One region of the Amycolatopsis sp. NPDC000009 genome, then DNA from elsewhere that is predicted to be linked to it. Evidence: riboswitches for the same ligand, from Rfam matches in the RefSeq annotation. Region 1 holds a riboswitch; the other holds the start of a gene.
The links. Region 1 has a riboswitch for glycine ahead of gcvP (aminomethyl-transferring glycine dehydrogenase). Riboswitches for the same ligand answer to the same signal wherever they lie in the genome.

Region 1 (15,636 bases):
GAAGTCCCGGCTGGCCTCGTTCACCCACGCGATGGTGCTGGCGGTGATCGTCTTCGCGGCCGCGCCGCTGGTCGCCACGATCCCGATCGCGGCACTCGCCGGGGTGCTGCTGGCCACGGCCGTCCGCATGGTCGAGGCGGGCTCCGTCCGCGCGCTGCTGCGCTCCACCCGGCGTGACGCGCTCGTGCTCGTGCTCACCGCGGCCGCGACCCTGATCCTGGACCTGGTCACGGCGGTCATCCTCGGCCTCGTCGTGGCGGGCGCGCTCGCGCTGCGGGCGATCGCGAAGGCGGCCCGTGTCGAGGAGGTGCCGCTCGACCACGCCGATCACGCGGCCGAGGAACGAACGCTGCTGGACGAGCACATCGTCGCGTTCCGGCTCGACGGCCCGCTGGTCTTCGCCGCGGCCCACCAGTTCCTGCTGGAGCTGTCCGAGGTGGCCGATGTGCGGGTGCTCATCCTCCGGATGTCGCGGGTGTCGGCCATCGACGCCACCGGCGCCCTCGTCCTGCGCGACGCCATCGAACGCCTGGAACATCGCGGGATCACGGTCCTCGTGTCGGGTATCAAACCCGGTCACGAGAAGGTGCTCGACGAGCTCGGCGTCGCGGACCGGCTCCGCGCGGAGGGCCGGGTGTTCCCGGATACGCCGCACGCCATCGACTTCGCACACGCGCTGCTGACCTCAAGCGAGGAAGGCGCGAAGCAGTGACGCGGTCCCTTCGACGTGCTCCGTCATCGCCCGGCGGGCCGCCTCGGAGTCTCCGGCGAGGATCGCGTCGACGATGGCCTCGTGCTGCGCGTTGGAGTGCTCCAGGTTCGGTTCGAGCAGCGGGATCATGTCGAGCAGCTGGTTGACCCGCATCCGCGCGTCCGCCATCGCCGTGGTCAGCGAGCCGGACGCGGTGACCTCGGCGATCGCCAGGTGCAGCCGCGAATCCTTGCGCCGGTAGTCGCCGACGTCGGCCGCGGCCGCCTCGGCGAGCGTGCTGGTCAGGTGCTGCCGGTCGGCCGGGCTGAGCGAACGTGACGCCGCCATCTCGGCGGCGCCGGTCTCCAGGACGTGCCGCAGGCCGAGCGCGTCCTCCAGGGTGGCGTTGTCGATCTTCCGCCCGTCGGTGGCGGGCGGGTCGGGCAGGGCGTCGTTGACGAACGTGCCGCCGTAACGCCCGCGCCGCGACTCGACGTAACCCGCGTCGGACAACGCGCGGATGGCCTCACGCAGCGTCACCCGGCTGACCCCGAGCCGCTCGGCGAGCTCGCGTTCCGAGGGCAGCCGCTCCCCCGCGCCCACCACGCCCAGCCGGATCGCCTGGAGCAGCCTTTCGACGGTCTCCTCGAAGGCGTTGCCCGCGCGCACCGGGCGGAACAGCGCGTCACCCGCTTTCGACTCCACCACTCGAGTTTAGGCCGCCCGCAATTCGTCCTCTGGATGCGGTACTTGCGTGTGCAACTACCGCATCCAGAGGACTAAATGCCGGGCGTCAGCATTCGATGACGTTCACGGCGAGGCCGCCGCGTGCGGTCTCCTTGTACTTCACGCTCATGTCGGCACCGGTCTCGCGCATCGTCTTGATCGCCTTGTCCAGCGTCACGACGTGCGAACCGTCGCCGCGCATGGCCATCCGCGCGGCGTGGATCGCCTTCGACGCGCCGACGGCGTTGCGTTCGATGCACGGGATCTGCACCAGCCCGCCGACCGGGTCGCAGGTCAGCCCCAGGTGGTGCTCGACACCGATCTCGGCGGCGTTCTCCACCTGCGCGGGTGAACCGCCGAGGACCTCGGTGAGCCCGGCGGCGGCCATGGCGCTGGCCGAGCCGACCTCGCCCTGGCAGCCGACCTCGGCGCCCGAGATCGAGCCCGTCTGCTTGAGGATCGAGCCGATCGCGCCCGCGGTGAGCATGAACGTCACGATGCCGTCGTCCGACGAGCCCCGGATGAACCGTTGGTAGTAGTGCAAAACGGCCGGGATGATCCCCGCCGCGCCGTTGGTCGGCGCGGTGACGACGCGGCCGCCCGCGGCGTTCTCCTCGTTGACCGCCAGCGCGTACAGGCTCACCCAGTCCATCGCGTACAGCGGGTCGCCGACGCCGTCCTCGGCGAGGAGCTTCTCGTGCAACGCCTTCGCGCGGCGCGGCACCTTCAGCCCGCCCGGCAGGACGCCCTCGTGCTCGCACCCGTTGCGCACGCACTCCACCATGACCTGCCAGATCTCCAGCAGACCCTCGCGGACCTCCTCACGCGTGCGCCACGAAAGCTCGTTGCGCAGCATGATCTCGCTGATCGGCAGTCCGGTGTCCTCGCAGTGCTTCAACAGATCCGCACCGGTACGGAACGGGAACTCCAGCCGGGTCGAGTCCTCGACGACGACGGTGTCGGTCTCATAGGACTCGTCGCGCACGAAGCCACCACCGACGGAGTAGTAGGTGCGCTCGCGCAACACCTTCCCGTCGGCGTCAAACGCGCGGAAGATCATCCCGTTCGGATGCGCCGGCAAGGACTTCCGCCGGTGCATCGTCAGGTCGGTGTCCTCGGTGAACACGATCTCGTGCTCGCCGCGCACCTTCAGCCGGCAGGATTCCCGGATCTCCGCGATCTTGCCGGGCACGGTGTCGGTGTCGATCTCCTCCGGACGCTCCCCCGACAGCCCGAGCAGCACGGCCTTGTCACTGCCGTGCCCGAACCCGGTCGCGCCGAGCGAACCGAAAAGCTCGCTCTGGACACGCGTCGTGGCGGAAAGGTCGCCGTCGGCGGCCAGACCGTCCACAAAGGTCAGTGCGGCGCGCATCGGGCCCACCGTATGGGAGCTGGAGGGGCCGATGCCGATCGAAAACAGGTCGAAGACGCTGATCGCCATTGATCTGCCCTCCTTCCTATCTGGCCAGCAGTGAGCTGGCTTCTTGGGCCGCGGGCCCTTCGGCGGCGAGATGGGCCAAGTTCTCCGACAGCGCTTCGCCGCGGTGGGCCTTCGTCTGGGCGAAAAGGCGACCGGCCCGATACGACGAGCGTACGAGCGGCCCGGCCATCACACCAGCGAAGCCCATCGCTTCGGCTGCCTTCGAATGCTCGACGAACTCTTCCGGCTTGACCCACCGATCCACCGGGTGGTGGCGAGGCGACGGCCGCAGGTACTGGGTGATCGTGAGGATCTCGCAGCCCGCGTCGACCAGGTCCTTCATCGCCGGAGCCACCTCCTCCGGCGTCTCACCCATACCGAGGATCAGGTTCGACTTGGTCACCAGACCGGCCTCACGCGCCCGGGTGATGACTTCCAGCGACCGCGCGTACCGGAAACCCGGCCGGATCCGCTTGAAGATCCGCGGCACCGTCTCCACGTTGTGCGCGAGCACCTCGGGGCGGGAGCCGAAGACTTCGGCGAGCTGGTCGGGATCGGCGTTGAAGTCCGGGATCAGCAGCTCGACACCGGTGCCCGGGTTCAGCGCGTGGATCTGGCGCACGGTCTCCGCGTACAGCCACGCGCCGCCGTCTTCGAGATCGTCACGCGCGACACCGGTGACCGTCGAGTAGCGCAGGCCCATCGCCTGGACACTCTCGGCGACCTTGCGCGGCTCGGTCCGATCCAAAGCCGACGGCTTGCCCGTGTCGATCTGACAGAAATCACAGCGCCGCGTGCACTGATCCCCACCGATCAGGAACGTCGCCTCACGGTCTTCCCAGCACTCGTAGATATTGGGACAACCGGCTTCTTCGCAGACAGTGTGGAGGCCTTCACGCTTGACCAGCCCCTTGAGCTCCGTGAACTCCGGACCCATGCGCGCACGGGTCTTGATCCACGGCGGCTTCTTCTCGATCGGCGTCTGCGCGTTGCGGACCTCCAGCCGGAGAAGTTTGCGCCCCTCGGGGAGCGCGCTCATCGGCCGAGGTCCGCGTACAGCGGGTGCTTCTTGGCCAGCAGTTCGACCCGGGCGGACAGCGACTGGCGCAGATCCTCGTCGAAGTCCGGGCGCAGCGCCTCGGCGATGATGTCGGCCACCTCGGCGAAGTCCTCGGCGCCGAAGCCGCGGGTCGCGAGCGCCGGGGTGCCGATCCGCAGGCCGGAGGTGACCATCGGCGGCCGCGGGTCGAACGGGACGGCGTTGCGGTTGACCGTGATCCCGACCGAGTGCAGCCGGTCCTCGGCCTGCTGACCGTCCAAAGTGGAGTTGACCAGATCGACGAGCACCAGGTGCACGTCGGTCCCGCCGGTCAGCACGCGGACACCGGCTTCGGTGCAGTCCGTGCGCGAAAGGCGATCGGCCAGGATCTTCGCGCCTTCGAGCACGCGCTGCTGACGCTCGCGGAACTCCTCGCTCGCGGCGATCTTGAGCGCGACCGCCTTCGCGGCGATGACGTGCTCCAGCGGGCCGCCCTGCTGGCCGGGGAACACGGCCGAGTTGATCTTCTTGGCGAGTTCCTGGCGGGACAGGATGATGCCGCCGCGCGGTCCGCCGAGGGTCTTGTGCGTGGTCGTGGTGACGATGTCGGCGTAGGGCACCGGGCTCGGGTGCAGGCCCGCGGCGACGAGACCGGCGAAGTGCGCCATGTCGACCATGACCTTCGCGCCGACCTCGTCGGCGATGCGGCGGAACTCGGCGAAGTCCAGCTGACGCGGGTACGCCGACCAACCGGCGATGATCAGCTTCGGCTTGTGCTCCTTGGCGAGGCGCTCGATCTCCTCGATGTCGACGATCCCGGTCTCTTTGTCGACGTGGTAGGCGACGACGTTGTAGAGCTTGCCCGAGAAGTTGATCTTCATCCCGTGGGTCAGGTGCCCGCCGTGCGCGAGGTCGAGACCGAGGATGGTGTCGCCGGGGTTGAGCACCGCGACCATGGCGGCGGCGTTGGCCTGCGCGCCCGAATGCGGCTGGACGTTGGCGTGCTCGGCGCCGAAGAGTGCCTTCGCGCGGTCGATCGCCAGCTGCTCGATGACGTCGACGTGCTCACAACCGCCGTAGTAGCGGCGGCCGGGGTAGCCCTCGGCGTACTTGTTCGTCAGCACCGAACCCTGCGCCTCGAGCACGCCCACCGGGGCGAAGTTCTCCGAGGCGATCATCTCCAGGGTCGACTGCTGCCGGTCGAGTTCGGCCGCGACGGCGGTGGCGACCTCGGGGTCCACTTCGGACAGGGCAGCGTTGAACATCTCAGTTCTCCTGGGTCAGGACGGCGTACGCCTGGGCGTCGAGCAGGGCGGGCACGTCGCCGGACAGACGCACCTTCAGGAGCCATCCTTCGGCGTACGGGTCCGAGTTGATGAGCTCGGGGGTGTCCGTTGTGGCCTCGTTCACCTCGACGACCTCGCCGTCCACGGGTGCGTACAGCTCGCTGACCGACTTGGTCGACTCGACCTCGCCGAACACCTCGCCCGCGGTGACGGTGTCGCCGACCGAGGGGAGCTGGACGAACACGATGTCACCGAGCGATTCGGCCGCGAAGGCGGTGATACCCACGGTGGCGACGCCGTCGGCGACGTTCAGCCACTCGTGTTCCTTCGTGTACTTCAGGTCCTGGGGGATGCTCATGATCGAAAAGGCCTTTCAGGCGCGGGAGTAGAAGGGCAGGGCGACGACCTCGACGGGCTCGACACGGCCCCGGATGTCGACGGAAAGCTCGGTGCCGGGCTCGGAGTGCTCCCGGTCCACGTAGGCCATGGCGATCGGGTAACCCAGCGTCGGCGAGAGGGCACCGCTGGTGACCTCGCCGATCTCGGTCTCGCCCGCCAGGACGGTGTAGCCGTGACGCGGCGCGCGGCGGCCGGAGCCCTTGAGCCCGACACGCACGCGGGGAACGTCCTTCTTGGACAGCTCTTCGAGTGCGGCCTTGCCGACGAAGTCGTTCGGCTTCTCGAACTTGACCACGCGGCCGAGCCCGGCCTCGAAGGGGCTCAGCTGGAGGCTGAGTTCGTTGCCGTACAACGGCATTCCCGCTTCGAGACGCAGGGTGTCGCGGCAGGCGAGGCCGGCCGGGAGCAGGCCGTGCGGCTCACCCGCGTCGGTCAGGATGCGCCAGACGGCGGGAGCCTCGCCGGCCGGGACGTACAGCTCGAAGCCGTCCTCACCGGTGTACCCGGTGCGGGCGAGCAGGACGTCGTGACCCTTCACGACGGCCGGGACGCTCGCGTAGTACTTGAGCGCGCCAAGGTCGGCGTCGGTCACGGCGCCGAGGATCTCGACCGCCTTCGGACCCTGGACGGCGATCAGGGCGACGTCCTCGGACTTGTTCTCGACGACCGCGTCGAAGCCCGAGACCCGCTCGGCCAGCGCGTCCGCGACCACGGAGGCGTTGCCCGCGTTGGCCACGACCAGGAACTTCTCCTCGGCGAGGCGGTAGACGACCAGGTCGTCGAGCACGCCGCCGTTCTCGTCGCAGATCATCGTGTAGCGCGCCCGGCCCGGCTTGACGCCGGACAGGTTGCCGACCAGCGCGAAGTCGAGCGTGTCGGCGGCCTGCGGGCCGGTCACCTCGATCTCGGCCATGTGGGAGAGGTCGAACAGGCCCGCGGCCTCGCGGACCGCCTTGTGCTCCGCCAGTTCGCTGGAGTAGCGGATCGGCATCGACCAGCCCGCGAAGTCGGTGAACAGCGCACCCAGTCCTTTGTGGACTCCGTGCAGGGACGTCTCTTTCGACATCAAGTGCCTCAGTTCTCGTAGGCGTTGAGCGGCGGGCAGGAGCAGACGAGGTTACGGTCCCCGCGCGCACCGTCGATGCGGCGCACCGGGGGCCAGTACTTGGACTTGCGGTTCACCCCGGCGGGGTACACCGCCAGTTCACGGTCATACGGCAGGTCCCAGTCGCCGACGAGGGTCTCGGCGGTGTGCGGGGCGTTGCGCAGCGGGCTGTTGTCCGCGGCCCACTTGCCCTGCGCGACGGCGTCGATCTCCGCGCGGATGGCGATCATCGCCGCGATGAAACGGTCGATCTCGCCGAGGTCTTCGGATTCGGTCGGCTCGACCATCAGCGTGCCCGCGACCGGGAACGACATGGTCGGGGCGTGGAAGCCGTAGTCGATCAGGCGCTTCGCGACGTCGTCGACGCTGACGCCGGTCTCCTTGGTGAGCCCGCGCAGGTCGAGGATGCACTCGTGCGCGACCAGGCCGTCCTGTCCGGTGTAGAGCACCGGGTAGTGCTGGTTGAGGCGCTTGGCCACGTAGTTCGCGGCGAGCACGGCGACCTGCGTCGCGGCGGTGAGCCCGCCCGCGCCCATCATGCGGACGTACGCCCACGAGATCGGCAGGATCGACGCCGAGCCGTACGGGGCCGCGCTGATCGGGCCGACACCGGTTTCGGGACCGGCCTTCTCCAGCAGCGGGTGGTTCGGCAGGTACGGCGCGAGGTGCGCGCGGACCGCGACCGGGCCGACGCCGGGGCCGCCGCCACCGTGCGGGATGCAGAAGGTCTTGTGCAGGTTCAGGTGCGAGACGTCGCCGCCGAACTCACCCGGCTTGGCGAGCCCGAGCAGCGCGTTGAGGTTCGCGCCGTCGACGTAGACCTGGCCGCCCGCGTCGTGGACGATCTTGGCCAGCTCGTCGATGCCGTGCTCGTACACGCCGTGCGTGGACGGGTACGTGACCATGATCGCGGACAGCGTGTCGCGGTTGGCCTCGACCTTGGCCCGCAGGTCTTCGAGGTCGACGTTGCCCTCGTCGGTGCACTTGACCACGACGACGCGCATCCCGGCCATGACCGCGGAGGCGGCGTTCGTGCCGTGGGCGGACGACGGGATCAGGCAGACCTCGCGCTCTTTCTGCCCGTTCGCGTGGTGGTACGCGCGGATCGCGAGCAGGCCGGCGAGCTCGCCCTGGCTGCCCGCGTTCGGCTGCAGCGACACCTTGTCGTAGCCGGTGACCTCGGCCAGCCAGCTCGACAGCTGCTCGACCAGGGTGTGGTAGCCCTCGGCCTGGTCGGCGGGGGCGAACGGGTGGATCCCCGCGAACTCGCGCCAGCTGATCGGCTCCATCTCGGTGGTGGCGTTGAGCTTCATCGTGCAGGAGCCGAGCGGGATCATGCCGCGGTCGAGCGCGTAGTCCAGGTCGGACAGGCTGCGCAGGTAGCGCAGCATCGCGGTCTCGGAACGGTGCGAGTGGAAGACCTCGTGGGTCAGGTAGTCGCTCTCGCGGCTGAGGCCGGCGGGCAGCGCCTTGGTGCTTCCGGCCTGGTTCTCGACACCGAACGCGTTGAGCACCTTGGCGATGATCGCGGGCGTGGTGACCTCGTCGACGGCGATGCGGACGTGGTCGGCGTCGACCGGGCCGAGGTTGATCCCGTTCTCGCGAGCGACCGCGACGACCGCTTCGGCCTGTCCGGGCATACGGGCGAGGACGGTGTCGAAGAAGCCCTCGTGGACGACCTCGACGCCTGCCGCGCGCAGCGCGTCGGCCAGGCCGGCGGCGAGCCCGTGGACGCGGGTCGCGATGCGCTTGAGGCCGTCCGGACCGTGGTAGACCGCGTACATCGCGGCGAGCACGGCGGGCAGGACCTGCGCGGTGCAGATGTTGGAGGTGGCCTTCTCGCGGCGGATGTGCTGCTCGCGGGTCTGCAGGGCGAGGCGGTACGCGGGGTTGCCGTCGGCGTCGACCGAGACCCCGACCAGACGGCCCGGCAGCGAGCGTTCGAGCCCGGCGCGGACGGCCATGTACCCGGCGTGCGGACCGCCGTAACCGAGCGGGACGCCGAAGCGCTGGGTGGAACCGGCGGCGATGTCGGCACCGAACTCACCCGGCGCGGTGATCAGGGTGAGGGCGAGCAGGTCGGCGGCGACGGTGTACAGCGCGCCGGCGGCCTTCGCGGTCTCGGAGATGGCGGAGTAGAAGCCCGCGCCGCGCAGCACGCCGGAAGCGCCCGGGTACTGGACGACGACGCCGAAGAACTCCTCCGGCAGGCCGGTGAGCAGGTCACGGACCTCGACCTCGACGCCCATGGCCTCGGCCCGGGTGCGCACGACGGCGATGGTCTGCGGCAGACATTCGGCGTCGAGGACGACCTTGTTCGACTTCGCCTTCGACGCGCGGCGCATCAGCATGACGGCCTCGGCGACGGCGGTGGACTCGTCGAGCAGGGAGGCGTTCGCGGTGGCGAGACCGGCCAGCTCGGAGACCATGGTCTGGAAGTTGAGCAGCGCTTCGAGGCGGCCCTGCGAGATCTCCGGCTGATACGGCGTGTACGCCGTGTACCAGGCCGGGTTCTCCAGCACGTTGCGGCGGATGACCGCGGGGGTGACCGTGTCGTGGAAGCCGAGACCGATCATCTGGGTCATCGGCTTGTTGAGTGCGGCGAGCGCGCGAAGCTCGGCGATGGCGTCCTCTTCGGACGCGGCGGGGGGAAGTTCGAGGTCGCGGGTGACCCGGATCGCGGACGGCACGGCGGCCTGCACCAGGGCATCGAGACTGCCGTAGCCGACCTCGGCGAGCATCTTGGCCTGCTCGGACTCCGAGGGGCCGATGTGCCGGTCGTCGAAGGACGTACTGGTCAAGGGAGCTCCTTGGGTCAGGCGCCGGATAGACCGGTGCGCTGGGAACTCCCCCTCTGTCATGGCACCTGAGAGTTTCACCACCGTTGAGGGTGGCTTTCACCTTGGGTGAGACGCACTTGCGCGCCTGCTTTCCAGAGTGGCCTCGCGTGAAGCGGTAGTGGGTACCTGAGAGATTCCGGGGAGTTTGCTCCTTCGGTGCCCCACCACGTTCATGGGGGCTCTCCCGCTCCAGCTCGACGGCCCTGTCTGAAGTTGTGCGCACACCGTACCTGGCGTGTTCGACGCGCGTCTACTTCCAGCCGAGCACGTCACTTGCGTGCTTGGAGCCGTAACTCGCGTGATCAGAGGCGTAACTCGTGAGTTACGCCTTCAAGCACGCGAGTGACGGCTCTGAGCACGCGAGTTACGCGGTTTCCATCATCATTTCGGCGGTGATGGTGCCGCAGAGCTCGGCGCACCGCATCATCATGTCGGCGGCGTCGGCGAGTTCGGCGTCGCCGGTCTTGGCGCACTCCTCGGCGCACATGCGCATCATCTGGGAGGCGAGGCCGCACATCTTCGCGCACATGCGCATCATTTCGAGGTCGGCGACCATGGCGGAGCAGCGCATCATCATGTCGGCGCACATGCGGGACATGTCCGCGCAGGTCACCATCATCATCCCGAGCTTCGCACCGCCCACCTCCATGCAGCGCGTCATCATCTCCTCGCACCTGACGTGGCACTCGTTGCACAGGTCGATGCAGTCACGCATGGCGGTGCTCATCTGCCGGGTCATTCTGGGGCCTCCCTGTGGTCCTGGATGCTGGCTTCGCGCTGTCAGGACTACAGCGCAGGTCAGCGACCCGCCATCCCAGCCACCGGGACGAGTGACGCGCACCCTGGGCCCGGTCCGTGGTCAGAGAGGCGTGACGTAGGCGCCCGAGATACCGCCGTCCACCAGGAACTGCGAAGCCGTGATGAACGAAGCGTCGTCGCTCGCCAGGAACGCGACGGCCGCCGCGATCTCCTCCGGCTCCGCGAACCGCCCGACCGGTACGTGCACCAGCCGTCGCGCGGCCCGCTCGGGGTCCTTCGCGAACAGTTCCTTCAGCAGCGGCGTGTTCACCGGCCCCGGGCACAGCGCGTTCACCCGGATGTTCTCCCGCGCGAACTGCACGCCCAGCTCCCGGCTCATCGCCAGCACCCCGCCCTTGGACGCGGTGTAGGAGATCTGCGACGTCGCCGCGCCCATCACCGCGACGAACGACGCCGTGTTGACGATCGAGCCCTTCCCTTGCCGCTGCATGTGGGGCAGCACCGCCTTGCAGCACAGGTACACCGAGGTCAGGTTGACCTTCTGCACCTTCTCCCACGCGTCGATGCCGGTGGTCAGGATCGAGTCGTCCTCGGGCGGGGAGATGCCCGCGTTGTTGAACGCGACGTCGACCGAGCCGAAAGTGTCCACAGTGGTCTGGAACAGGGCCTCGACCTGCTCGGCGTCGGTGACGTCGGCCTGCACGAACAGGCCGCCGACCTCGTCGGCCGCGGCTTTGCCCGCCTCGGCGGAGATGTCACCGATGACGACCTTCGCGCCTTCGCTCGCCAGCCGCCGCGCGGTGGCGAGGCCGATACCGCTGCTGCCGCCGGTGATGACCGCGACACGGCCCTCGAAACGCTGAACCATTTGCTTATTCCTCCGTGCTGATGAAGACATTCTTGGTCTCGGTGAAGGCGTCGACGGCGTCCGGGCCGAGTTCACGACCGAGCCCGGACTGCTTGAATCCGCCGAACGGCGTCCAGTACCGGACGGACGAATGCGAGTTGACCGACAGGTTCCCCGCTTCGACACCGCGCGCGACGCGGAAGGCGCGGCCGACGTCGCGGGTCCAGATCGAGCCGGACAGCCCGTACTCGGTCTGGTTGGCCATGGTCACCGCGTCCGCCTCGCCGTCGAACGGGACCACGGCGACGACCGGGCCGAAGATCTCCTCCGACGCCAGCGGATGCCGCAGGTCGGGCGGGGTGACTACGGTCGGCGCGAACCAGTATCCGGGGCCGACGGGCGCGTTGCCCCGGAAGGCGACCGGCGCGGAGTCGTCCACATAGGACGACACCTTCGCGTGGTGCCCGGCGGAGATCAGCGGCCCCATCTCGGTCACCTCCAGCCGCGGATCCCCGACGACCACCCCGTTCACCGCGGGTTCCAGCAGCTCCATGAACTTCTCGTACACGCTCGACTGCACCAGGATCAGCGACCGCGCGCAGCAGTCCTGCCCGGCGTTGTCGAACACGCCGTACGGCGCGGTGGCCGCGGCCTTCTCCAGGTCGGCGTCGGCGAAGACGATGTTCGCGTTCTTGCCGCCGAGCTCCAGCGTCACCCGCTTCACCTGTGCGGCGCAGCCCGCCATGATCTGCTTGCCGACCTCGGTCGAGCCGGTGAACACCACCTTCCGCACCGCCGGGTGGTCCACGAAACGCTGCCCCACCACCGATCCCTTGCCGGGGAGCACCTGGAAGACGTCCGCGGGGATCCCCGCCTCGCGGGCGAGTTCACCGAGGCGGATCGCGGTCAGCGGAGTGAGCTCGGCGGGTTTCAGCACGACGGTGTTCCCGGCGGCGAGCGCGGGCGCGAACCCCCAGCCCGCGATGGGCATCGGGAAGTTCCACGGCACGATCACCCCGACCACGCCGAGCGGCTCGTGGAACGTCATGTTCACGCCACCGGGTACCGGGATCTGCTTGCCGCTCAACCGTTCGGGCGACGCGGAGTAGTACGTCAGCACGTCACGGACGTTGCCCGCCTCCCAGCGCGCGTTGCCGATCGTGTGGCCGGCGTTGGCGACCTCCAGCGCGGCGAGGTTCTCGACGTCGGCGTCGACGGCGTCGGCGAACCGGCGCAGCAGCCGCGCCCGGTCGCCGGGGGCCACGGCACGCCAGGCGGGGAACGCCGCGTGCGCGCGGGCGATCGCCGCGTCGGTCTCCTCGGCCGAGGTCGGCTCGACCGACCGCACCACCTCTTCCGTGGCGGGGTTGATCACCTCGAACGTCATGCGCGCTCCTTAGCCGCTTCTACGAGTGCCTCGAAAAGCCTGATGTCGTCGGGATTCTGCTCGGGATGCCATTGGACGCCGAGGACGAACCCGTCGCCGGGCAGCTCGGCCGCCTCGATCGTCCCGTCGGCGGCCCAGCCGACCGGGACCAGCCCGTCCCCGAGCCTGTCGATCGCTTGATGGTGGTAACACGGCACCTTGGTCTCGGCGCCGAGGATCGACGCGACGCGGCTGCCCCCGGCGAGGCTCACCGTAGTGGTGCCGAAGGTCCCGGGCGCGGGCTGGTGATCCCTGGTGTCCAAGGTGTCCGGCAGGTGCTGCGCGAGCGTGCCGCCCAGCGCGACACTGAGGACCTGCAGCCCCCGGCACACGCCCAGCACCGGTTTCCCACTGTCCAAAGCGGATCGCAGCAGGCCGAACTCGAAGGCGTCCCGGTTCGGCCTCGTGTACGTCGTCGCGTGCTGCTCCTGGCCGTAGCGCGCCGGGTCGACGTCGGCGCCGCCGACCAGCACGAGCCCGTCCACGGCGGAGATCAGCCGATCGTGTGCCGTGCTCACCGGCGGCAGCAGGACCGGAATCCCACCAGCCGCGACGATCCCGTCGACGTAGACCCGATGGAGCAGTGCCGCTTCGGTCTCCCACACCAGGAACTTCGCGGGTTCCAGATAGGACGTGAGCCCGATCAGGGGCTCAGAGACGTTCGAAGCCACGGATCCTCTCCCAGTCGGTGACGGCGGCGTCGTACGCGGCCAGCTCGACCTTCGCCGCGTTCAGGTAGTGGTCGACGACCTCGTCCCCGAACGCGGACCTCGCGAGTGCGCTCCCGTCCAGCAGCGCCGCGGACTCCCGCAGGGTCGTCGGCACGGTCGGCTTGCCGGAACCGTAGGCGTTGCCGCGGAACTCCGGTTCCAGCTCCAGTTCGTTCTCGATACCGTGCAACCCGGCCGCGATCAGCGCGGCCACCGCGAGGTACGGGTTCACGTCACCGCCGGGGACGCGGTTCTCGGTGCGCAGCGAATCACCGTGCCCGACGACGCGGAGCGCGCACGTGCGGTTGTCGGTGCCCCACGCGACGGCCGTCGGCGCGAAGCTGCCGGGGACGAAACGCTTGTAGGAGTTGATGTTCGGCGCGAAGAAGTAGGTCAGCTCGCGCAGTCCGGCCAGCTGACCGGCGAGGAAGTGCTCCATCAGCGGCGAGAACCCGCCAGGGCCGTCACCGGCCAGGACGGGTTCGCCCTCGGCGGAGCGCAGGCTGATGTGGATGTGGCAGGAGTTGCCCTCGCGTTCGTTGTACTTCGCCATGAACGTGAGGCTCTTGCCCTCCTGCGCGGCGATCTCCTTGGCGCCGGTCTTGTAGACGCTGTGGTTGTCGCAGGTGGTCAGCGCGTCGGCGTAGCGGAACGCGATCTCGTGCTGACCGGGGTTGCACTCGCCCTTGGCCGACTCGACGTACAGGCCCGCTCCGCCCATGTCGTTGCGGATACGGCGCAGCAGCGGCTCGATCCGGGCGGTGCCGAGCATCGAGTAGTCGACGTTGTACTGATTGGCCGGGCGAAGGTCCTGGTACCGCTTGTCCCAGGCCGACTCGTAGGTGTCGTCGAAGACGATGAACTCCAGTTCGGTCCCGACGTAGGCGGCGAGACCACGTTCGGCGAGCCTGTCCAGCTGACCGCGCAGGATCTGGCGCGGCGAGGGGGCCACGGCCCCGCCCTCGACCCGTTCGAGGTCGGCGAGGACGAGCGCGGTGCCCTCCTGCCAAGGGAGCAGACGCAGCGTGCCGAAGTCCGGGCGCAGGACGAAGTCGCCGTAGCCGGTCTCCCAGGACGACATCGCGTAGCCGTCGACGGTGTTCATGTCCACGTCGACCGCGAGCAGGTAGTTGCACGCTTCGGTGGCGTGCTCGACGACCTCGTTGAGGAAGTATTCGGCGGCGCAGCGTTTGCCCTGCAGCCTGCCCTGCATGTCGGTGATCGCCACCAGCACCGTGTCGACGGTGCCGTCCTCGACCAGTTCCCGGAGCCGATCGAGCGTGAGCATGCCGCGCCTGTTCGCCATCAGCCTCACCTAAAGGTTCGAAGCGGTACCTTTGCGGCTTCTTCCTACCGGGTCGACCCAGCCCGGTCAACTCGGCCAATGGTCTGGTTCGTTACCCATTGCTCACCGTAGTTGATCCCTGGGCGGATTGTCTCCGATGCCCGGCTGAGAAGATGCTGTGAATCCCGCCGCACCGGGAGGAGATCCGCGCATCCGGGACGTTGTACGGATCAAGAGAGGTGAGAAGGAATGACACAGGCATTCACGCAGCAGACCACGTTCACCGAGCCCCAGGGGCGGGCTCAGCTCCCGACGATGCCCAGCGGGTGGCCGATCGGCTCGTACGAGTCGTACTCCGAGGCGCAGCGTGCCGTCGACCACCTCGCGGGAACGGACTTCCCGATCACGGACGTCACCATCGTCGGTGTCGAGCCGGTCCTGGTCGAGCGGATCGCCGGCCGGATGGGCTGGAGCAAGGTGCTCACCAGCTCGGCGCTGTCGGGCGCGATGTTCGGTATGTTCCTCGGCCTCGTGCTGAGCCTGCTGAACCCGGGCGCCGGGCTGGTGCCGATCCTCGTCGGCCTCGTCGGCGGTATCGGGTTCAACCTGCTCTTCGGCGCGCTGGGGTACGCGGCCTCGAAGAACAAGCGCGGGTTCATCTCGCAGAGCCAGCTGGTCGCCCGGCGTTACGACGTCCTGGCCCAGCCGCGCAACGCCGAGAAGGGCCGTGCCCTGCTGGCCGACCTGGCCGCCAGGAGCGCGTTCACCCACTGAGCCTCACCCCACGCGAGCCGGCACCTCTCCGAGAGGTGCCGGCTCGCGGCTTTACGGGGTCAGGCGGTGCAGGTCACGCGGGAACAGCGTCGCCTGACGGACATTGGGCAGCCCGAGCAGCCGGGCCGTCCAGCGTTCGAGACCGAGCGCGAAACCGCCGTGCGGCGGCATCCCGTGCGCGAAGACGGACAGGTAGTCGCGGTACGGCTCGATGGACTCACCGCGCGCCGCCAGCGCGGCGACGTAGTCCGCGTGCCGGTGCAGCCGCTGTCCGCCGGTCACCAGTTCCAGCCCGCGGAAAAGCAGGTCGAAACTGTTCGAGTACGCGG
Region 2 (15,636 bases), on a different contig from region 1:
GGGCACGCCCGCCGAGCGGATCGCCTCGCCGACGCCGGCTTCGTTCCCGTACGACGCCGCGGTGTCGATGCTGCGGTACCCGGCCTCGATGGCGGTCCGGACGACCTTGGCCGTATCGCCCGAGGGGACCTGCCAGACGCCGAAACCGAGTTGGGGGATGGTTACCTCGTTGTTCAGGACGACGGAAGGCACGGCCATGGAAGCGGAATCCTCACTGGAGTCTGTGGCGGGACTTCTTGGCCAGCATCATTCCACCCCACGCGCCGCATACGCGCGCAGATATTCCGCCGTGTCCGCGTCGGCCGGGAAGAAGGACTCGATCACCAGCTCGGCGACCGTGACGTCCAACGGCGTCCCGAACGTGGACACGGTGCTGAAGAACGTGAGTTCGGCGCCCTCGTGTCGCAGCTTCAACGGGACGAAGATGTCGCCCGGTCCAGGGACCTCCACCTCGGGGACGGGATCCGCGCACGGGTACGAGAGCAGTTCCTCCAGGAGTTCGGTCAGCGCCGGGTCGGCCGTCTGGGTCACCTGCCGCCGCAGCCTGCCGAGCAGATGTGCGCGCCACTCCCCCAGGTTCAGCACGTGCGGCGCCATCCCCTCCGGATGCAGCGTCACCCGCAGGACGTTGACCGGCGGCGTCATCAAGGCGGGCGAGACCAGGCCGGTCATGATCGAGATGCTCGCGTTGGCGTCGACCAGGTTCCACCAGCGGTCCGCGACGGCGGCCGGGTACGGCTCGTGGCTGGTCATCAACTGACGGACCGCCTTGCGGACCGCCGCCATTTCCGGGGCGCCGAGGCCGCTTTCGGCGTACGCGGGCGCGTAGCCCGCCGCCAGCAACAGCTGATTGCGTTCCCGCAAGGGCACCTCCAGATGCTCGCCGAGCCGCAGCACCATGTCGCGGCTGGGCTTGGACCGGCCGGTCTCCACGAAGCTCAGATGCCGGGTGGAGATGTCCGCCGAGATGGCGAGATCCAGCTGGCTGATCCGTCGGCGGTCACGCCATTCACGGAGGAGTTCGCCGACGGGGCGGCCCGCGGTCACTGTGGTCGTCACGATCACGAACCTACGGCCCCGCGCGCGGAGCCGCCATTACCTCCCGCGTAATCGACGGGACCCACCCTGGGCCGACAGAGTTGCGGCATCGGTTACCCCGCAACAGAACGAGGAGACACCATGTCGGACATCCAGCGCGTCGCCGAGCAGTACATCGCCGTGTGGAACGAGACCGACGCGGCCAAGCGCCGCGCGCTCATCGCCGAAGTGTTCACCGAGGACGCCGCTTACACCGACCCGCTCGGCGCGGTCACCGGCCACGACGGCGTCGACGGCTTCATCGCCGGCGCCCAGGCCCAGTTCGCGGGCCTGCGGTTCAGCCTGCCGGCGGCGCCGGACGCGCACCACGACATCGCGAGGTTCCAGTGGTACCTCGGCCCGGAGGGTGCGGAAGAGCCGCTGGCGATCGGCTTCGACGTCATCACCGTCGAGGACGGGCGGATCAAGCAGGTGCTGGGCTTTCTCGACAAGATGCCCGGCTGACACTCAGGCAAAGGCCTCCGGCGGCGGGCAGGAGCAGACGAGGTTGCGGTCCCCCGCGGCCCCGTCGATCCGCCGCACCGGAGGCCAGATCTTCGCCGCGGTGAACCCGGCGGGGAAGACCGCGGTCTCCCTGCTGTACGGGCGATCCCACTCACCCGCGAGACAGCGCGCGGTGTGCGGGGCGTTGCGCAGCGGGCTCGCGTCCACCGGCCACTCCCCCGCGGCGACCTTCTCGATCTCGCCGCGGATCGCGATCATCGCGTCGCAGAACCGGTCGAGTTCGCCGAGATCCTCGCTCTCGGTGGGCTCGACCATGAGCGTTCCCGCGACCGGGAAGGACATCGTCGGCGCGTGGAGGCCGTAGTCGGCCAGCCGCTTGGCCACGTCGTCGACGGTGACGCCGGTCCGTTTGGTGAGCGCGCGGAGGTCGAGGATGCATTCGTGCGCCACGAGTCCCTCGCGCCCCGAGTACAGCACCGGGTAATGCGCGGCGAGACGTTTCGCGACGTAGTTGGCGTTCGCGACCGCGGTCAGGGTCGCACGCCGCAGGCCGTCGGCGCCCATCATCCGGACGTAGGCCCAGGAGATCGGTAGGATCGACGCGCTCCCCCACGGCGCGGCGCTGATCGGGCCGACGCCGGTGGCCGGGCCGGCGTCCGGTTGCAGCGGGTGGTTCGGCAGGTACGGCGCCAGATGCGCGCGGACGCCGATCGGTCCGACACCCGGCCCGCCGCCACCGTGCGGGATGCAGAAGGTCTTGTGCAGGTTGAGATGGGAGACGTCGGCGCCGAACTTCCCGTACTGCGCCACCCCGATCAGGGCGTTCAGGTTCGCGCCGTCGACGTACACCTGGCCACCCGCGTCGTGCACCAGCGCGCAGACCTCGCGGACGGTGTCCTCGTACACGCCGTGCGTCGAGGGATAGGTGATCATGATCGCGGCGAGGTCGTCGGCGTGCTCGTCCACAGTGGACCTGAGGTGGCCGAGGTCGATATTGCCCTCGTCGTCGCATTTCACCACGACCACGCGCATCCCCGCCATGACGGCGCTGGCCGCGTTCGTCCCGTGCGCGCTGGACGGGATCAGGCAGACGTCACGCGCGGCGTTCCCGCGTTCGCGGTGATAGGCGCGGATCGCCAGCAGCCCGGCGAACTCGCCCTGGCTTCCGGCGTTCGGCTGCAGGGAGACCGCGTCGTAGCCGGTGATGCCGGCGAGCCACCGCTCCAGGTCCTTCACGACGGTGAGCAGACCGGCCGCGTCCTCGGCGGGTGCGAACGGGTGCAGCCCCGCGAACTCGGGCCAGGTGATCGGCTCCATCTCGGCCGTGGCGTTGAGTTTCATCGTGCAGGAACCGAGTGGGATCATGCTCCGGTCGAGCGCGACGTCCTTGTCGGACAACGACCTCAGGTACCGGAGCAACGCGGTCTCCGAGCGATGCGCGTGGAAGACCGGATGTGTCAGGTAGTCGCTGGTGCGGCGCAGATCCGGCGGGAAGCCGTCCGCGGTGTCCGCGTCGAGCGAGTCCACATCGGACACCGCGACCCCGAACGCCTTCCACACCAGGGAAAGGTGCTCACGGGTGGTCGTCTCGTCACAGGCGACGGCGACGTGGTCGGAGTCCACGAGCCGCAGGTTGACCCCGAGTTCCCGGGCGGTGGCGACGATGCCGGTCGCACGACCGGGGACGCCGACCAGCACGGTGTCGAAGAACTCGCAGTGCACGACGTCCACACCGTTCTCGGCGAGCCCCGCCGCGAGCACCGTGGCCATCCGGTGCGCGCGGTTCGCGATGGCGCGCAGGCCTTCGGGACCGTGGTACACCGCGTACATCGACGCGATCACCGCCAGCAGCACCTGGGCGGTGCAGATGTTGCTCGTCGCCTTCTCACGGCGGATGTGCTGCTCGCGGGTCTGCAACGCGAGCCGGTACGCGGGGGCGCCGTCGGCGTCCTTCGACACCCCGACCAGCCGTCCGGGCAACTGCCGTTCGAGCCCCTGCCGGACGGCGAGGTACGCCGCGTGCGGCCCGCCGAAGCCCATCGGGACACCGAAGCGCTGCGTGGATCCGATCGCGACGTCGGCACCGAGCTCACCGGGCGACCGCAGCAGGGTCAGCGCCAGCGGATCGGCGGCCATCACCACCGCCGCGCCCAGCGCCTTGGCCTCAGCGATGGTGTGGTCCCATTCGCGGACGACGCCCGACGCGCCCGGATACGAGAGCAGCACCCCGAAGAAGTCGCCGCCGAGCCCGAGGCCGGTGATGCCCTGGGACAGATCCGCGGTCACCAGCTCGATGCCGAGCGGCTCGGCGCGGGTGCGCAGGACCTCGATCGTCTGCGGAAGGGTGTCCTCGTCGACCACGAACCGGTTCGACTTCGCCTTGCCCGCCCGGCGGACCAGCGTCATCGCCTCCGCCGCGGCGGTCGCCTCGTCCAGCATGGAGGCTCCTGTGATCGGCAGACCGGTCAGGTCGGACACCATGGTCTGGAAGTTCAGCAGCGCTTCGAGGCGGCCTTGCGAGATCTCCGGCTGGTACGGCGTGTACGCGGTGTACCAGGCCGGGCTCTCCAGCACGTTCCGCCGGATCACCGGCGGGGTCACGGTGTCGTGGTAGCCGAGGCCGATCATCTGGACCATCGGCCGGTTGCGCGCGGCCAGCGCGCGGAGTTCCGCGAGCGCGCCGGTCTCGGTGGCGGGCGGCGGCAGATCCGGCGGTGCCGCGGACTCGCGCAGCGACGTGGGGACCGCCCGCTCGGCGAGTTCGTCCAGGGAGGCGACGCCGACGACGTCGAGGATGCGCGCGAGCTCTTCGGTGCCGGGACCGATGTGCCGGTCCGCGAAGGGGGTTCCGGATTCGAGAGCGGCCAGTGAAACGGGCTCCATCGGGGACCTCCCAAGACGCGGGGGTGGGGCCGGGACGATTGTCCTGGCCCTCCCCACTCTGTCCGTACCCCCGTGGGGGCGCCTGAGAGTTTCGCCCGAGTGTTGAGCCGGGCTTGCACCGTCGGCGGGGCCGCCAGGCTGTGACCTGGCGAACCACTTTCCAGAGGCGTCTCTTCCGCGCGGTCCAGGGTGCCTGAGAGGTTCCGGGGAGGACTTGCTCCTTCGGCGCCGAGCTCAACGGTTATCGACTCGGTCTCTCCCGCGCGGATTCGTCGACCGCGGAAGTGAGCCTACCCTGCCGCCCACGCGGCTTCATGATCAGCCTGTGCGACGCGCGTTGCGGCGCTGCGTGAGCTCGTCCGGCGTGACCGTTTCGATCACGCCGCCGTCCGCCCGTTCGGCCGGGAACTCGTGGATGGTGCCGCTGATCTCCTGCATCGCTCCGCTGACCGCGATCCCGAACACGCCCTGCCCGCCCTGGAGTAAATCGACGATCTCTTCGGGCGAGGTGCACTCGTAGACGGTGGTGCCGTCGGAGAACAGGGTGACCTTGGCGAGGTCGCGGACGCCGCGCAGGCGCAGGTGGTCGACGGCGACGCGGATGTTCTGCAGGGAGACACCGGTGTCCAGCAGCCGCTTGACGACCTTCAGGACGAGGATGTCCTTGAACGAGTAGAGCCGCTGCGACCCGGAGCCGTGCGCCGTGCGGATGCTCGGCGCGACCAGCTTCGTGCGGGCCCAGTAGTCGAGCTGCCGGTAGGTGATCCCGGCGATCTGACAGGCGGCGGGACCACGGTAACCGACGAGTTCGTCCGGGAGGGAAGAGTCGGGGAACAGCTCGCCCTGCTCGCCGTCAGCGACCGGAACGAGCGGCTCTTGAGGGCTACCAGCCTCGACCACGCCATGCCTCCCCTCGCCCGACCTGGCGGCCGGCGAACAAAGCCGCGCGGACCCACGTGAGCCCGCACCGGAGTTCCTCGTCAAGACGAATGCCCCAGACATCCGAATCACACCTTGGCGATTCACCTCCATTGACGGTAAGCGCGTCCGGCAAACCGGTCAACGCGACGCGCGGTCGGCCTCAAGCTCTTCTTGAGGCTTGTCGAGCACAGTCCCCCATTCGGCGGCACGGTGGCGCGTTTTACTCAGGCGTGTTATTTTTTACTCATGCAAGTAACTCCCTCCACGCAGAGCGCCATGCAAGAGGTCCAGGCGGAGCTGGGGCTGTCGGTCACCGAGGCCGCCCGGCGGGCCCAGATCATCGGGGCCACGATCGCGACGATCTCCGACCTCGGCTACCACAAGACGTCGTTCGCGAAGATCAAGGAACGGGCCGGGCTGTCCAGCACCCGGATCATCTCGTACCACTTCACCAACAAGGCCGGCCTGATGCAGGCCGTGGTCACCACCGCGACCGGGATGAAGGACAAGTTCCTCCAGGAGCGGATCCAGGGCACGACCGACCGGGCCGGGCTGCTGCGCGGTTACATCGAGTCGGAGATCGCGTTCCTCGGCTCGTACCCGGAACTGGTGCGGGTCATGGTCGAGATGGGTTCGAGCGGCTCGGACGCGGAGGGCTGGTTCATGTCGGCGCCGCTGGTCGAGGAATTCCGGACCGGCCGGCTCGAACGTCAGCTACGCCAGGGGCAGCAGGAAGGCGCTTTCGGCGGCTTCGCGGCGGACGTGATGGCGTTGTCGATCGCACAGGCCATCGACGGCGTCGCGGCGAAGTTCGCGGCGGATCCGGAGCTGGATCTGGAGCGGTACGGGCGGGAGCTGGCGGACCTGTTCGTCAAGGCGACCGCGGCCTGACTCGCCGATCGTGCCTTGGCGGTGCCCGGGCGACGGTTCGGCGTGTCTGGACGGACGACACACGTGATCAGATGGACGACACGCGTGTTCGGGCGGACGACTCGCGGCGGAACGCTGTCACACGCGTGTCGTCCAGTCCGAGGGCGTCGCGAACCGCATTCAGAGGACTGAACGCGCATGAAAGAAGGGGCGGGATCAGGTGTCCGCGCCGCGGAAGTCCTCCGGCGAGACCGAGTCGAGGAACTCGCGGAACTTCTCGACCTCGTCCTCCTGCTCGTCGGGGATGATGAGGCCCGCTTCCTCGAGCACCGCGTCCACGGCGTGGATGGGCACGCCCACCCGCAGCGCCAGCGCCACCGAATCGCTCGGTCGCGCCGAAACCCGGATGTCCCCGTCGAAGACCAGCTCCGCGAAGAACGTGCCTTCCTTCAGATCGGTGATCACGACCTGCTCCAGCTCACGGCCCAACGCTCCGATGACCTCCTTGAGCAGGTCATGGGTGAGCGGACGGGCCGGGCGGACTCCCTGCTGCTCCAAGGCGATGGCGGTGGCCTCGACCGAGCCGATCCAGATCGGCAGGTAACGCTCGCCTTCGGTTTCCCGCAGCAACAAGATCGGCTGATTCGCGGGTAGCTCCACCCGCACGCCGACGACGCGCATCTCGCTCATCGGGCTTCGCCTCCCTCTCGTGCGCACGGGCTGCAACGCTTGTCTCGACGACCAAGCGACGGCAGTCCCGACGCTACCCGTCTTCCGAGCGCTGTGCTCGCTGTCTCCGACATTCTCGGTTCGCCCGTGGCAAACCCGACTCTCACGGTACGGCATAGGATGCCGAACATTCAGGCATTGACAAGTGGCCGCACAACGGCTCCCGGTCCCCCGAAGCCGTTCAACCGCCCGTGACGGCCCGTATTCCGGCCTTCACCAAGAGCGTGTGCAACGCCACGGTCAAGGCGGCCAGCTCGCGGACGACTTCGTCGCCCCTCGCCTGGGCGTCCTCGTCACGATGCCGATACACCGGGGTCACGATCTGCTCCAGCAGGCCCACCTCGCGGTCGGCCGCGGCCCGGAAGGCACGCAGATGTCTCGGCTCTATACCGAATTCGGTCATCGCCTTCACGGTTTTCGCCACGAGGACCGCGTCCGGGTCGAAGAACCCCGCCGCCCCCGGGCGGACGAGACCGTATTGCCGCAGCTCAGCCAGGGTGGCGGCGTCGATGCCGGCCTGGCGGAGCAGATCTTCCTCGGTCAGCCTGATCTCGCGATCGGTCTCGAAGTCCCCCGGGGACGGCAGTCCGCCGTTCTCACCGGGGGCGTCGAGCGACACGAGTTTCCGCGGCAGCCGCGGCATCTCCGCTGAGGGCGCGGCGCCCTGATCCGCCGCGTCCAGCTGTTCCTTGATGACCTTCAGCGGGAGGTAGTGATCCCGCTGGGCGGACAGGACGAACCGCAACCGCTCCACGTCCGCCGGAGCGAACTGCCGGTACCCCGACGGGGTCCGGCCCGGCTGGACCAGACCCTCCGCCTCGAGGAACCGGATCTTGGAGATGGTGACATCGGGAAAGTCGCCGCGCAGCTGTGCCAGCACGGCCCCGATGCTCAACCCATCGCGCTGCGACGCATCCCGATCAGGCCGCCCGGCCGCCGTCACCGCGCCCCCTGGCCCCCGGAACCCGGGCCGGTCAGGAAGACCAGGCGGAACTTGCCGATCTGCACCTCGTCGCCACCGGCGAGGACGGCCTGGTCGACCGGCTCGCGGTTGACGTAGGTGCCGTTGAGGCTGCCGACGTCGATGACGACGAACTCGCCGCCCTCACGGCGGAACTCGGCGTGCCGCCGGGAGACCGTGACGTCGTCGAGGAAGATGTCGCTGTCCGGGTGCCGCCCCGCGCTGGTGGTGTCGCGGTCCAGCAGGAAGCGCGAACCGGCGTTCGGACCCCGCTTGACGACCAGCAGCGCGGAACCCGCGGGCAGCGCGTCCACACCCTGGACGGGGGCCTCGGCAGCCGGAGGAGCCTCGGTGCCTTCGACGTCGGCCAGGAAGTCGGCCCGGAAGACAGAAGTCCGCTCCGGAGACTGCTCCGGGGGAACGCCGGGCCCGTCGTTCGTGCTCACCTGAGCTCTCCTAACGCATGTGTGTTGCCACTACTCAAGAACGTGTGGAGGTCAAACGTACCGTGCCTGATCGAATCTCCGGCCCGCGGCTCCCCCTACTCTTCCCGAAGGGCCGCGGCCTGCGGCTATTCCTTGATCAGCGCCTGGTAGGCCTCGGCCTCCAGCAGGGATTCCACCGAGCCGGCGTCGTCGAGACGGAGCTCGATCAGCCAGCCTTCACCGTAGGGGTCGCTGTTGATCAGCTCGGGCGACTCGGTCACCGCGTCGTTGACCGCGACCACCTCGCCGTCGAGCGGGGCGAACAGCTCCGAAACACTCTTGGTCGACTCGACCTCGCCGAACGCGTCGCCCGAACCGACCTGCTTGCCGACCTCCGGCAGTTCGACGAACACCACGTCACCGAGCTGGTCCTGGGCGTACTCCGTGATGCCCACCCGCACGAGCCCTCCGTCGCGCACGGAGACCCACTCGTGTTCCTCGGTGTACCGCAGTTCTTCTGGAGTGGACAACGCCGCTCCCCTTTCTGGTGCCCTCGCTCGAAACCGACGCGCGCAGTTTCGCATCCCGCCGGGTCACGCGCCCGGCGCCTCCCGCAAGGCGCGCACGGTCTGGACGATGTACAGCACGCCCGAATAGACGTACAGGACCGCACCCCACGCCGTGAAGGCGTATCCGATCGGCCGGGCGATCGCGGCGATGTCGGAACCGCCCTGGGTGAGCAGCAGGAACGGGAAGGCGTACATCAGCACGAAGGTGGCACCCTTGCCGATGTAGGTGACCTCCGGAGGGGCGAACCCGCGGTGCCGCAGCAGCAGCACGCAGACGCCGAGGACGGCCTCGCGGGCGACCAGCGGGACCACCAGCCACCACGGGATGATGTCGCGGATCAGGAACGCGATGAGGGTCGCGAGGATGTAGAGCCGGTCGGCGGCGGGGTCGAGCAGCTGGCCGAGCCGCGACATCTGGTTGAGCCAGCGGGCGAGTTTGCCGTCGAGCCAGTCGGTGAGCGCGCTGAACACGAGCAGCGCGAGCGCCCAGCCGTCCTCCTTCGGGCCGAGGAGCAGCCACAGGAAGACCGGCACCCCGGCGAGCCGGAGGATCGAAAGCATGTTGGGGACGTTCAGGGCCTGCCGCAGCAGGGAAGGCTCTTCGCTGGTCACGCTCGGTTCGGGGGGCGTACTCACCCGCTCAGCCTAGCCAGCGGCGGCAGATCCTCCCCCGTCAGCTGGCCCGGGTGTGGGTCCAGCCGCGACGCTGCAGGTCCGCGCTGGTCAGCGCCACGGGCCTGCCCCGGTGGTCGGTGCCCATCCAGCGGTTGTGACCGGCGGAGGTTTCGAGGACGTACGGGCGGCCACCACACCAGACGACGGTGCACGGTGCCGTCGGTGGCAGCTCCGCGCTCGCCGGTGCGGTGGCCTGGGGTGACGCGGGGTCGGTCTGTTCGTCGGTCTTCATCACTCTCACGGTTTCGTGACGGGGACTGGGACACGCCGGAGCGCTACCTTTGTTTTCGGCAGAACGGGTCCGCGCGTTAACGGATCCGGCGTGGATTCGTCCGATCGGTTCGCGACGACAACAGGGTGTCGTCACGCTGTGAACGGCATGTTAATCGTCCACAATGGACAGTGCTTGCGCGGTCCTCGCGTAGCGCGGCGTCGCGGGCGCGATAACCTCCCGCGAATCGAATGTGGCTCAATGCCACGACATCGGGCCCGGCCGGGTCAGAATGGGCCGGCCACGACCGGCCGACGAAGGGATCGCCTTGCCCGCCTCGACCACCACGGGAACGTGGCGGCGCCTGTTCGCGGCCTGCGCCGTCTGTGCCGCCGTCGGAACGCTCGCCGCCTGTTCGGGCGAAGATCCGCCACCGCCTGTCACCTTGATGTCGGCCTCGCCGCCCTCGCTTCCCACCGCGGCGTCCAGTGTGTCGGTGCCGCCCATCCCGTCGCAGACCGCGCCGAGCCGCTCCGCCGGCCCGCCTCCCACTTCCCAGCCGAAACCCGCTGAACCGGTTCAGGGTTCGTGCGGCACGGTCACCGCGGCCAGCGGCCTGACCCTGCAGGTGCTCAACGGCCCCGGGGTCTCGTGCGCGGACGCGACCGGGATCGTCGGTTCGTTCCACAAGAGGATCGCCGGACGTCAGTCCGCGAGCTCGGACGAACCGGTCAGTGAGACCGTGGACGGCTGGCTGTGCGTCTCCGGTGCTCCCGCCGCACAGGGCGGCACCAGTTGCAGCAAGGGCGAACAGAACGTGTTCGCCGCTGTCGTCCCCGTCGAATGAACCATCCTCGAGAAGAAGGGCCCATGAAGAGCCTCGCCGTGCTCCCCGCCGCGTTCGCCGTCGTCCTGCTGAGCGGTTGCGGCGCGGATCCCGCTCCCGCCGCCGCGCCGTCGTCGTCTCCCGTCCCCGCGGCCGATCAGGTTCTGGCCGGCACGCCGTGCGGTGAGGTCACCGGGTTCCAGGGCGCGAAGAACAAGGTCGTCGTCCGCGGGAAGGCCGACTGCGCCGAAGCGACTCGAGTGCTCACGGACTATTTCGCCAAGCTGACGCCCGCCGAGGCGGCGTCACCGCAGGGGCCCGGCCCCGTGGTGGTCGGGCCCTGAACCTGCGGTAGCGGGCCGAACGATCCGGTGACGAGCTGCTCGACCGAGGACGAGCGCCAGATCGAAGCCACCCGGAGCTGAGCCACCCGGCGGCGTCACCGCTCGCGACGCCGCCCGGTCCGGCCCTTCCGGTACAGGACGCCGAGCCCGATCAGCATTCCCAGCAGGACCAGGCCGCACAGCGCGACCATCGCCAGGCTCAGGACCCGGTTGGACCTCGACGGGTAAGCGAATCCGTCACCGGCGAAGATCCTGTCGCCCTCCGCGACCCTTTCGCCGTCGATCCTCCCGCGCCCGGTGCGCCCGTCGTCGAACCGCCACCCGGCCTCGCAGTAGGGAAACCGGCCGCTCATCGGCGGCCCTTCCTCGACGCATCCCGAGACAGCGACGACCGTGACGTCCTCGCCGGTGTCCAGTTCACGCACGCGGTCACCGATCGCTCCCCCGGCGACCCACAACAGGAAGACGAACGGGATCCCGGCCAGCAGCAGCCGGGACGGAACACTGGGTTTCCGCGGTTCACCTGACAAGAAAATCCTTTCGGTTCGGCCCTTTCACGCTATTCGCCGGAGCGGCGGAGCGGCACGGGATTTGTACCCACCCTCTTGCCACACCAGGTAAGAGTCGTCTAGACTCAAACTATGCTCACCAGGGAAGACGCCGTGACGATGGTCGAGAACACGGTCGACGCGGCCGCTCTGTTCGCGCGCCATCGCTACCGCGAACTGGCGGCCGTACTCCACCCCGACCGCAACCCCGGCGACGAGCGCGCCCATCGCGCCGCCGCCACGCTCAACCGGCTCCACGACGAGTGGAAACGTGCCCGGCGCCAGACGGTCACCACGGCGACGTCGGCGTACACCCTCACCACGCCGCACGCGGTGGGCAGTGTCGCGACGACCTACCGGACCACCGGGCCGCATCTGGTGAAACTCGTCCGCGACCCGGCGCTCAACCCGCTGATCCACGCCGAGTGGGCGGCATTGCGCACGCTCGACGGCTTCACCGAACGGCACCGCTGGCTGCGCCCCTACTACCCACGGCTGCTGGACACCTCGGGTCCGGTGGCCAGGGGTGACCGCGCGTTCAGCGTCCTCGACCCGCTCGTCGACGGTTTCGTCACCCTCGCCGATGCCGGGAAGGCCTTCCCCGGCGGGCTCGACGGCCGCGACTACGCGTGGATGCACCGTCGTCTCCTGCGCGCGGTGGCCGGCGCGCATCGCGCGGGTGTCGTCCACGGCCACCTCACCGCGGACAACGTGCTCGTCCATCCGGAGCGGCACGGCATCGTCGTCGTCGGCTGGTCCTTCGCCGTCGAGGACGGCGTCCTCCCGCTCGCGGCGGACAACTCCATCGACTACCCACCGGAAGTCCACAAAGGACTGCCGATGACCGCCGCCACCGACGTCCGCATGCTCCACCGCATGATGCTGGAACTCCTGGCACCGGACGAAACCCGGCAGCGCGAGTTCGCGACGTGGTGCACACAGGACAACCCCGCACAACGGCCCGACGCCGCCGATCTGCTCGACGAATACGACGCGCTGCTCGACGACCTCTACGGCCCCCGCACCTTCCGACCCTTCACCATCCCCGAGACAGGAGCCTGACCATGGGACACGGACACTGGGACGACAACGCCTACGCCGCCGCGAAGACCTTCCGGAAGGCCAAGGGCGAGGACGACTTCGGCTACACCGCCGATCTCCGCTCCAAGCCCGCGAAAGACTGGAAGGTCGCGCCCGCGCTCGACCCGCTGAACGCGGTCCGGGAATGCCGGGATTCGGCCGACCACACCGATTCGACGCCGATCGCGGTGCTGTTCGACGTCACCGGCTCGATGCGCCGGGTGCCGCGGGTCATGCAGGGCAAGCTCGGCAAACTGCACGGCCTGCTGAAGCGCCGGGGGTACCTGGCCGACCCGCAGGTGATGTTCGGCGCGATCGGCGACGCCGACAGCGACCGGGTTCCCTTGCAGGTCGGGCAGTTCGAATCGGACAACCGGATGGACGAGCAGCTGCGCACGATCTTCCTCGAAGGCGGTGGCGGCGGGCAGAAGAGCGAGTCCTACGAACTGGCCGCGTACTTCATGGCGCGGCACGTCGTGACCGACGCGTGGCAGAACCGCGGCCGCAAGGGCTATCTGTTCGTCATCGGCGACGAGCTGAACAAGCCCGCGCTGGAGGCGCGCCACATCCGCCGCGTGATCGGGGACGACGTGCGGGAGGACATCGACCCGGCGTCGGTGTACCGGGAGCTGGCCCGCAAGTGGCACGTCTACTTCGTGCTGCCGAACCAGTCGTCGTACTACAACGACCCGGAGATCGGCGAACACTGGAGCGGTCTGCTCGGCCAGAACTTCCTGAAGCTCGACGATCCCGGCGCGGTGTGCGAACTGATCGCGGCCACCATCGGGCTGGAGGAACGGGTCGTCGACGTCGACCGGGCGCTCGCCGATCTCGCGGACGTCGGCTCGGTCGCCGAAAGCAAGGCGGTCGGCAAAGCGCTGGCGAAGCTGGGCACCAAGTCGGTCGTCACCTCGGCGGTGCCGGAGCCGGACGGGCCGAGCGACGTGGTGCTGCGATGAGTCTCCTGGACGGTCACGTGGTGGTGGTCGGGCTCGGCTTCGGCGACGAAGGCAAGGGCGCGGTGGTCGACGCGCTCTGCGCCGCCCGGCCCACCACCGCCGTGGTCCGCTTCAACGGGGGCGCGCAGGCCGCGCACAACGTCGTCGTGGACGGGCGGCATCACACGTTCAGCCAGTTCGGGGCGGGCACGTTCGCCGGCGTGCCCACCCATCTCTCGCGGTTCGTGCTGGTCGAGCCGTTCGCGCTGGCGGCGGAAGCGCGGCGGCTCGAAGCGGCAGGCGTCCGGAATCCGCTCTCGCTGCTGAGCGTGGACGGCCGGGCCCTGCTCACGACGCCGTTCCACATCCACGCCAACCGGGCCAGGGAGGAGGCCCGGGGCGCGAACCGGCACGGCTCGTGCGGCAAGGGCATCGGCGAGACCGTCTGGTACTCGCTGCTGCCGGGGGCGGCGCCGGGCGAGGTGGTGGAAAACCAGGAAGTGATCGGGACGCCGGGGGAAGCGCCCACGGTCGCCGACTGCGCCACCCCGTCGGTGTTGCGGCGCAAGCTGGACGCGCTCGCGCGGTTCTACGCGCCGCTCGCCACGCCGCCGCACGGCGTGGACGAACTGGTGGCGTTGTACCGCGATTTCGCGGACGCGGTGCGGATCACCGGCGGGGACGAAACGGGACGGCTGGCGGATTCCGGGCGGCTTGTCTTCGAGGGAGCGCAGGGGGCTCTCCTCGACCAGCACCACGGATTCCATCCGCATACGACCTGGTCCACCACCACGCCGCACAACGCCCGCGCCCTCCTGGGTGGGCGCCCGCACACCGTCTTGGGCGTCACGCGGACCTACCTCACCCGGCACGGCGCGGGTCCGCTGCCGACCGAGTCCGCCGCCGTGCTCGCGCGTTTTCCGGAGGCACACAACGAAACCGGGGAATTCCAGGGCGCGTGGCGGGCAGGTCATCTCGACGCGGCCCTGCTCGACTACGCGATCGCGGCCTGCGACGGCGTGGACGCGCTCGCGGTGACGCATCTCGACGCGACCGGGCTGAAGGTCGTACCCGGGGACGGCTCCCCCGCCGTCGACCTGCCGGATCCGCTGGAGTGGTTCGGCGAGCGGCTGCCGGTGGCCGTCGCCGGGTACGGGCCGGACAGGGCCGGTTACCGCGTCGCGGAGGCAAGGTCGACAATCAACGCGTGATCGAGTCGACGCCGGTGTCCGTTGACGTGCTCGTGGTGCGGTTCGCCCCCGGCACCAGGAAAGTGCTGCTGGGAATCGCGCCGCGAGCCGCCGAGCCCTTCGAGGGGGAACTCGCGCTGCCCGGCGTGCTGCTCGGGCTCGGGGAACGGCTGAGGGAGGCGGCGAGCCGGGCGGTGGCCGGGAAACTCGGCCTCCCGCCGGACGCCGTGTCGGCCACGGGGCAGCTCGCCACCTTCGACGAGCCGAACCGTGATCCCCGCGGTCCCACGCTCTCGATCGCCTTGTGGGCCACGGTGGATCCCGCGCTCGACGAGCCGGGGAACGTGGTGTGGGCTCCGCTGGACGAGGTCCCGCCGCTGGCGTTCGACCACGACCGGATCGTGGCGGACTGCCGCCCGATGCTGGCCGAACGGCTGTGGCGGGACGTCGCCTTCACCGCCGGGCTGCTGGGGCGGATCTTCACGACGGCGCAGGCGCTGGACGTCACCGAAGCGCTGACCGGGGACCGCCCCTATCCGGCCAACCTCGGCCGGACCATGGAGCGGGTCCCCGGTTTACGGCGCACCACCGAACACGCGGCCGCCCTCCCCAAGGGAGGACGGCCGCCGTCGCTGTGGCGCTGGGAGTGACTCAGATCCCGCAGGACGAGGCCGACCAGAACCGCGTCGACCGGTGTGCCACGTGGGTGTGATCGTTGTGCCCGGGGTAGCCCGGGCCGAGGATCTCACTGAACCCGTGGTTGCGGGCCTGCCTGGCCAGCCCGCAGAAGCCCTGCGAGCCCGCCCCGAGGTCGACCGCGTCGCCGTAGAGGTGACGGCTGTTGGTCGCCCCGCCGACGGCGTTGTTGCAGGCGACGCTGCGGAAACCGCCGTTGACGTCGATCGGCCGGTCGCCCATGGCATG

Region 2: it holds a riboswitch for glycine, as region 1 does, so the genes downstream of both, gcvP (aminomethyl-transferring glycine dehydrogenase) here and gcvP (aminomethyl-transferring glycine dehydrogenase) in region 1, are expected to answer to the same signal.

Annotation. Positions count from the first base shown of each region.
Region 1 is NZ_JBVHDI010000003.1:278,333-293,968, forward strand. It holds gene ACZ3HL_RS11200 (SulP family inorganic anion transporter) at 1-712, shown strand, start outside; gene ACZ3HL_RS11205 (FadR/GntR family transcriptional regulator) at 686-1,396, opposite strand; gene ACZ3HL_RS11210 (L-serine ammonia-lyase) at 1,485-2,858, opposite strand; gene lipA (lipoyl synthase) at 2,875-3,876, opposite strand; gene glyA (serine hydroxymethyltransferase) at 3,873-5,141, opposite strand; gene gcvH (glycine cleavage system protein GcvH) at 5,143-5,520, opposite strand; gene gcvT (glycine cleavage system aminomethyltransferase GcvT) at 5,536-6,627, opposite strand; gene gcvP (aminomethyl-transferring glycine dehydrogenase) at 6,636-9,467, opposite strand; glycine riboswitch at 9,610-9,703, opposite strand; gene ACZ3HL_RS11240 (four-helix bundle copper-binding protein) at 9,871-10,245, opposite strand; gene ACZ3HL_RS11245 (3-oxoacyl-ACP reductase) at 10,366-11,133, opposite strand; gene ACZ3HL_RS11250 (aldehyde dehydrogenase family protein) at 11,138-12,499, opposite strand; gene ACZ3HL_RS11255 (gamma-glutamyl-gamma-aminobutyrate hydrolase family protein) at 12,496-13,209, opposite strand; gene ACZ3HL_RS11260 (glutamine synthetase family protein) at 13,190-14,554, opposite strand; gene ACZ3HL_RS11265 (YflT domain-containing protein) at 14,783-15,307, shown strand; gene aspS (aspartate--tRNA(Asn) ligase) at 15,359-15,636, opposite strand, start outside.
Region 2 is NZ_JBVHDI010000019.1:162,375-178,010, forward strand. It holds gene ACZ3HL_RS35450 (aldo/keto reductase) at 1-198, opposite strand, end outside; gene ACZ3HL_RS35455 (helix-turn-helix domain-containing protein) at 247-1,065, opposite strand; gene ACZ3HL_RS35460 (nuclear transport factor 2 family protein) at 1,180-1,542, shown strand; gene gcvP (aminomethyl-transferring glycine dehydrogenase) at 1,546-4,425, opposite strand; glycine riboswitch at 4,596-4,697, opposite strand; gene ACZ3HL_RS35470 (MerR family transcriptional regulator) at 4,744-5,325, opposite strand; gene ACZ3HL_RS35475 (TetR/AcrR family transcriptional regulator) at 5,623-6,237, shown strand; gene ACZ3HL_RS35480 (bifunctional nuclease family protein) at 6,433-6,906, opposite strand; gene ftsR (transcriptional regulator FtsR) at 7,127-7,888, opposite strand; gene garA (glycogen accumulation regulator GarA) at 7,885-8,352, opposite strand; gene gcvH (glycine cleavage system protein GcvH) at 8,478-8,861, opposite strand; gene ACZ3HL_RS35500 (CDP-alcohol phosphatidyltransferase family protein) at 8,925-9,536, opposite strand; gene ACZ3HL_RS35505 (hypothetical protein) at 9,574-9,807, opposite strand; gene ACZ3HL_RS35510 (hypothetical protein) at 10,115-10,633, shown strand; gene ACZ3HL_RS35515 (hypothetical protein) at 10,657-10,956, shown strand; gene ACZ3HL_RS35520 (hypothetical protein) at 11,052-11,486, opposite strand; gene ACZ3HL_RS35525 (adenylate cyclase) at 11,598-12,566, shown strand; gene ACZ3HL_RS35530 (hypothetical protein) at 12,569-13,543, shown strand; gene ACZ3HL_RS35535 (adenylosuccinate synthetase) at 13,540-14,733, shown strand; gene ACZ3HL_RS35540 (NUDIX domain-containing protein) at 14,730-15,362, shown strand; gene ACZ3HL_RS35545 (D-Ala-D-Ala carboxypeptidase family metallohydrolase) at 15,364-15,636, opposite strand, start outside.